DNA from 2 places in the Curtobacterium oceanosedimentum genome. Region 1 is predicted to be linked to the other one. Evidence: riboswitches for the same ligand, from Rfam matches in the RefSeq annotation. Region 1 holds a riboswitch; the other holds the start of a gene.
The links. A riboswitch is a leader RNA that binds a small molecule or an ion and turns the genes downstream of it on or off. The one in region 1 is predicted to bind thiamine pyrophosphate.
Positions count from the first base shown of each region.

Region 1 (3,398 bases):
CCGCGTTGTCGATGCCGCGGAAGGACAGGGTCGGGCCGAGGTGGTTGCCCTCTGCCGTGTGGTTGTAGACGACGTCGAGGACCACCTCGATCCCCGCACGGTGGAGCTCGCGCACCATCGCCTTGAACTCCTGCACCTGCTGCCCGCGGTCACCGGACGACGAGTAGTGCGAGTGCGGCGCGAAGAAGCCGATCGTGTTGTAGCCCCAGTAGTTCGACAGCCCCTTCTCCTGCAGCGTGGAGTCGTTGACGAACTGGTGCACGGGCATGAGCTCGAGCGTCGTGATGCCGAGCCGCTTGAGGTGCTCGATCACGGCGGGGTGGGCGACGCCGGCGTAGGTGCCGCGCTGCTCCTCGGGCACGTCCGGGTGCGTCTCGGTGAGGCCCTTGACGTGCGCCTCGTAGATCACCGTCTCGCCGTAGGGGATCCGGGGAGCCCGGTCGCCCTGCCAGTCGAAGAACGGGTTGATGACGACGCCCTTCATCATGTGGGACGCCGAGTCCTGGTCGTCGGTCGAGTCCGGGTCGCCGAACGTGTACGAGAACAGCGCCTGGTCCCAGTCGATGTCGCCGCTGGTCGCCTTGGCGTAGGGGTCGAGGAGCAGCTTGTTCGGGTTGCCGCGCAGCCCGTTCGCCGGATCGTACGGGGCGTGCACACGGAAGCCGTACTCCTGCCCCGGGGCGACGTTCGGCAGGTAGGCGTGCCAGACGTGGGCGTCCACCTCGACCAGGTCGACGCACTCCTCGTTCCCCGCGTCGTCGAACAGGCACAGTTCCACGCGGTCGGCGACCTCGCTGAACAGGGCGAAGTTCGTGCCGCTGCCGTCGTAGGTCGCCCCGAGGGGGTACGGGTTGCCGGGCCAGGTGTGCAAACGGTCCTCCAGGTGTGGGTCCGGCCAACATATCGGCGTAGCCTGCCCGCGTCCGCAGACAAGCCACAGCCGTGGACACCAGGAGCGCGGCCCCGGCCTGTGGAGGAACGGCCGAGTAGCCTCGCGCGCATGGCCAACATCGTGAGTCAGATCGCAGACAAGGTGCGCCCGGTGGGCGTCTCGACGAACTACGGGGAGCCGGTCGAGGTCGGCGACCAGACCCTGATCCCGGTGTCGATCGGCTGGTTCGGCTTCGGCGCCGGCGGCGACGACGAGAACGGCGGCGGCGGCGGTGGCGGCGCCTCGCTCCCCGTCGGCGCGTACGTGCGCCGACCGGGTCAGGACCTGCAGTTCGAGCCGAACCTGATCTCGCTGCTCGCGGTGAGCATCCCCACCATCTGGGTGACCGGCAAGGCCCTGAGCAAGGTGATCCGCGCCCTCAAGAAGTGACCCACCGGACGGGAGGCCCGTGGCGACGCCGCCACGGGCCTCCCGTCCGTCACGGGGGCACGTCCTCCGACGCGACCGCGTCTAGACTGCTGGCACACACACGGGAGTCCGGGACCGCCGGGCTGAGAGGGAGCGAACGGCGCTCCGACCGTCGAACCTGATCCGGGTCATGCCGGCGCAGGGAGGAGTCAGCAACCATGCCTGCAACCACGCAGTCCGCAGCACCGTCCACCACCGTCCGGCGCTCGTTGCGCTGGCGGGTGGTCGACATCGTCGTCGCGAGCGTCCTCGCCGTCGCGATCGGTGTCGTCTTCAAGCTCTGGGAGTTCGGCTACGAGCCGATCAGCGCCGTCGCAGGCCTGGTCCTGCCGGGCACCCAGGCGCTCTTCGGCGGGGTCTGGCTGCTCGCCGGGCCCGTCGTCGCGATCGTCGTCCGGAAGCCCGGCGCCGCGCTCTACGCCGAGATGGTCGCGGCCAGCGTCGAGGCGCTGCTCGGCACCCAGTGGGGGTGGCTGACGCTCGAGGCCGGGCTCGTGCAGGGCCTCGGGGCCGAGCTCGTGCTCGCACTGTTCCTCTACCGGGCCTACCGACTGCCCGTCGTCGTGCTCGCCGGTGCCGCCGCCGGGCTCGCCCTCGGCATCAACGACACCGTGCTCTGGTACCCGGGCCTCGACGCCGCGTTCAAGACCGTCTACGTCGTGTCCGCCGTGGTGTCCGGCGCCGTGATCGCCGGGCTCGGTTCGTGGCTGCTCGTGCGGGCGCTCGCCGCGACCGGCGTGCTGTCCTCGTTCGCCGCGGGGCGTGAGCACGCCCGCCGCTCGACCGTGACGACCGCGCAGGAGCCGTCCGCCCCGACCGACGCGACCGCTCCGGCCGACGGTGCGCGGTCCGGCACCGCGACGCCTGCCGCCGAGCAGGCCGAGCGCGGGTCCCGCGCCGCCCGGTGACGGCCGTGTCGTCCCCGGGGGCGGCGCGCGTCGCCTTCGACGACTGGGGTTGGCGGTACGCCGGGCGTGACGCCTGGGCGGTCCGCGGCCTGGACCTCGTCGTCGAGCCGGGTGAGCGCGTCGCGGTCGTCGGCCCCTCGGGAGCCGGCAAGTCGACGGTGCTCCGGGCGGTGGCGGCGGTCCTCGCCGACGAGCCCGACCCCGACGACGACACCGCCGCAGCCGTGCAGGGCTCGGTCCTGGTCGACGGTGCCGAGCCCCGCGCGGTCCGCGGGCGTGTCGGCCTCGTCATGCAGGACCCCGAGGCGCACACGGTGATGTCGCGGATCGGCGACGACGTGGCCTTCGGGTGCGAGAACACCGGCGTCCCCCGGGCCGAGACGTGGGAACGCGTCCGGCACGCGCTCGGGGTCGTCGGACTCGACCTGCCGCTCGACCGGTCCACGAGCCGACTCTCCGGCGGGCAGCGGCAGCGTCTGGCGCTCGCGGGCGTGCTCGCGATGCGTCCGGGGGTGCTCGTGCTCGACGAACCGTGCGCCAACCTCGACCCCGAGGGTGTCGCCCAGGTCCACGACGCCGTGCGGGCGCTGCTCGACTCCACCGGCGCGACCATGCTCGTCGTCGAGCACCGGATCGGCACCTGGCTCGACCTGGTCGACCGGCTCGTGCTGCTCGAACCCGGAGGCGGCGTGGTCGCGGACGGGGCTCCGGCGACGGTGCTCGCCGAGCACGGCGCCGCCCTGACCGCGGCCGGCGTGTGGGTGCCCGGCGCCGAGCCGGCCCGGGGGTCGTCGCGAGCGGGCGGCGGACGTCCGGTCGCGCGGACGGCCGGCGCCGGTCGTCCGGTCGGGTCGACGGCCGGTGCCGGTCGTCCGGTCGTGTCGACGAGCGAGCGAGCGGGCGGATCAGCACCGGGAACACCGGTGGCCGGGGGCGCCTTCCGCCCGCTCGACGAGGGCGCGGGGCTGCTCGAGGCGCGGGGGCTCGCGACCGCGCGTGGGGGCATCCTCGGGCGTGCCGGCAGCAGCCCCGTCGGCAGCGACATCGACCTCGGGGTCCGGCGCGGACGGGTCCTCGCGGTCACCGGCCCGAACGGCGTCGGCAAGTCGACGCTCGGCCTCACCCTCGCC
Region 1 is NZ_JBEPMD010000003.1:115,049-118,446, forward strand. It holds gene glgX (glycogen debranching protein GlgX) at 1-871, opposite strand, end outside; gene ABIC52_RS04270 (hypothetical protein) at 1,001-1,321, shown strand; TPP riboswitch at 1,412-1,523, shown strand; gene ABIC52_RS04275 (ECF transporter S component) at 1,519-2,268, shown strand; gene ABIC52_RS04280 (ABC transporter ATP-binding protein) at 2,265-3,398, shown strand, end outside.

Region 2 (3,398 bases), on a different contig from region 1:
GAGGTCGGCGAGTGCGAGCAGGTCGCCCATCGCGGCCGTGGCCTGCCGGTCGAGCAGCCGGTCGCCGCTCGTCGCGACCATCACCGGGTCGACGACGACCACGGGCGGGCGGCGTGCGCGGAGCCAGTCGGTGACGGTGCGGACGACCTCGACGGTGCCGAGCATCCCGATCTTGACGCCGTCGACCACCACGTCGTCCGACACGGCGTCGAGCTGCTCGCGGAGGAACCCGACGTCGGGGACGTGCACCGACCGGACGCCGTGGGTGTTCTGCGCGACGAGGGCCGTCACGACGCCCATCCCGTAGCCGTCGTGCGCCGCGATCGCCTTGAGGTCCGCCTGGAGTCCGGCGCCGCCCGTCGGGTCGGTGCCCGCGATGCTCAGGACCCGCGGCACGAGCAGCCCGGTCGGTCCGGTCCGGACCGGCGGCGTCGAGCCCGCGGCGGTCCCCGCGGCGGTCATGCCCCGCTCCACGCGCGGAGGTACGCGGTCGCGGCCGCGTTCGGGTCGGCGGCGGCGCAGATCCCGGACACGACCGCGACGCCCGCGGCACCGGCGGCCCGGAGCGGCGCCACGTCGTCGAGGGTCACGCCGCCGATCGCGACGCACGGCACCCCGAGCGCTCGTGCCGCTCCGGCGATCCGGGCGACGCCGTCGACGCCGAGTGCCGGTGGGTGGTCCGGCTTCGTCGCGGTCGGGTGCACGACGCCGACGCCGAGCAGGTCGACCGTGCCGCGGGGGAGCTCCGCGAGGGCCGCGAGGTGGTCCGGCGTGTTCGCGGTGAGTCCCACGTGCGCGTCCGGGCCGAGGAGCGCCCGGGCGGCCGCGACGGGCAGGTCGGACTGGCCGAGGTGGACGCCGGCGACCCGGTGTCCGGCACGTCGGGCGGCGAGCGCGACGTCCGTCCGGTCGTCCACCACGACGGTCGCGCGGTCCCCGACGGCGTCGGCCACCGCGACGGTCAGGGCGAGGAGGTCCCGGACCGGTGCCTGCTTGTCCCGCACCTGCACGAGCCGCACGCCGGCGTCGACCGCGGCACGGACGACGCCGAGCACACCCCTGCCGTGCCGGTCGACGAGCACCGGATCGGTGACCAGGTAGACGCCGAGGTCCGTCGGGGCGCTCACGGTCGGACCCCCGTGGTCGTCGCAGCGGGCTCCGTGCCGGGGGACGGCGCGGACTCCGTGGTGACGCGTGCCACCCGGACGACGTCGTCGGGGGTCAGGGACGCGAGCCGGTCGAGGAACAGCGGCTGGAACGTGCCGGGGCCACCGGCGTCCCGCGCGGCGAGCTCGGCGGCGACCGTGTGCACCACCGTGCCGGCGACCGCAGCGGCACCCGGGTCGTCCGGCGTCACCGCGGCGAAGGCGGCGATCACCGCGCCGAGCGCGCACCCGCCACCGGTGATCCGGGTCAGCAGCGGTGTCCCGTTCGCGACCCGCACCACACCGGTACCGGGCGCGACCAGCAGGTCGACGGGACCGGACACGGCCACCGCGCCCACGAGCCTCCCGTCCGCCGCCCGGAGCACGGCCGTCCGCGCCTCGTCCGTGGCGGCGGTGCTGTCGACCCCGCGCCCACCGTCGGCGGCGCCGAGCAGGGCGAGGACCTCCGAGGCGTTGCCGCGCAGCACGGTCGGTCGGAGCGCGAGCAGGTCGTGGGCGAGGGCGGTGCGGACCGGGAGCGATCCGACCGCGACGGGATCCAGGACCCACGGGGTACGGGCGTCGACCGCCGCGGTGGCTGCCTCGACCGATGCCGCACGCGGCTCGGGGTGGGGCGTGCCGGTGTTCACGAGCAGCGCGTCGGCCACCCGGGCGAACGGACCGGCCTCGGAGGTGACGTCGACCATCGCGGCGGAGGCGCCGAGGGCGAGCAGGACGTTCGCCGTGACGTTCTGCACCACCGTGTTCGTGATGCACTGCACCAGGGGGCTGCGGGCGCGCACCTCCTCGAGCAGCGTGGCGGTGCGGGCAGGCCAGTCCGGGGACGGGGTGCCGGCGGATCCGGGTACGGGCGCAGCGGTGTGCATGGACGATCCCTTCGCGAGTACGAGCTCGAGCAGGTTCGACGGGTGTGATCTCAGCCGCTCGGTGCGGCACCCCGTGTCTCGGACGACACCGTACACGACGTCCGACGACCTCCTCCGGGCACACCGGGGGTGCGGTGTGCCAGTGTTGACGGGTGCCTGACGTGACCCCTCCCGGACCGCCGCCCGGACCCCGCGACCCCGGCGACGCGTGGGCCGTCGGACCGGACGGCACGAAGGCCTGGGGACGGTTCGGTGCGGCCGGCCTGCTCGTCGACGACGGCGCCGGACGCGTGCTCCTGCAGCACCGCGTCGAGTGGAGCCACCACGGCGGCACGTGGGGCATCCCCGGCGGAGCTCGGCACCAGGACGAGGACGCCGTCACCGCGGCGCTCCGGGAGTCCGCGGAGGAGGCAGGGGTGCCCGAGGACGGCATCGACCTCCGGCACGCCGCCGTGCTCGACCTCGGGTTCTGGACCTACACGACCGTCGTCGGACGCGCCCGGACCCCGTTCGAGCCGGTGATCGCCGACCGCGAGAGCCTCGCGCTGTCGTGGGTGCCCGTCGCCGAGGTCGACGCGCTGCCGCTGCACCCGGGCTTCGGTGCCTCGTGGCCGGCGCTGCGTGCCGCAATGGGGACCGTCCCGCACGTCGTGGTCGACGCGGCGAACGTGGTCGGCAGCGTGCCGGACGGCTGGTGGAAGGACCGCGCGGGTGCGGCCGAGCGGCTGCTGTCGTCCGTGGCGGCGCTCGCCGCACGGGGCGTGGACGCGGGGGAGCTCGGGCTGCCCTTCGCACGGTGGTGGCCCCGGTGGACGGTGGTGCTCGAGGGTGCGGCACGAGCCGCCGGCGCGACGGGGTCCGCGGTAGCCGGCGCCCCGGCCGGGGTCGACGGCGACTCGGTCGGGACCGGTGGCGCCTCGGTCGGGATCGTCCGTGCCGAGGGCTCCGGCGACGACGCGATCGTCGAGGCCGCCCGGTCGGCGCTCGCCGACGGTCACGTCCCGGTCGTCGTCGTGACGGCGGACCGGGAGCTCCGGACCCGCGTCGAGGCGCTGGGGGCCGAGGTGCGCGGCCCGGGCTGGTTCCGCGAGCAGTAGCCCGACGCAGCGAGCAGGAGCCCGCCCCGGCGAGCAGGAGCCCGCCCCGGCGAGCAGGAGCCCGCCATGGCGTCAGCCCTCGGGCACGTACCGCTTCGACGACACCAGCAGCGCCACCCACGACACCACCCCGAGCCCGACCACGACGGCCAGGACCACCGAGACCGGCACCCCGGTGCCGCCCACGACCGCCGCGATGACCGCCGGCGCGAGGAACCCGCTGTACGCCACCGCGTAGAACGCCCCCGTCAGACCGGCCAGGTCGCGCG
Region 2 is NZ_JBEPMD010000004.1:67,843-71,240, forward strand. It holds gene thiD (bifunctional hydroxymethylpyrimidine kinase/phosphomethylpyrimidine kinase) at 1-462, opposite strand, end outside; gene thiE (thiamine phosphate synthase) at 459-1,127, opposite strand; gene thiM (hydroxyethylthiazole kinase) at 1,124-2,032, opposite strand; TPP riboswitch at 2,021-2,116, opposite strand; gene ABIC52_RS05515 (NUDIX domain-containing protein) at 2,185-3,129, shown strand; gene ABIC52_RS05520 (MFS transporter) at 3,202-3,398, opposite strand, start outside.
Region 2: linked by a shared signal. The riboswitch ahead of thiM (hydroxyethylthiazole kinase) and the one ahead of ABIC52_RS04275 (ECF transporter S component) in region 1 are both predicted to bind thiamine pyrophosphate.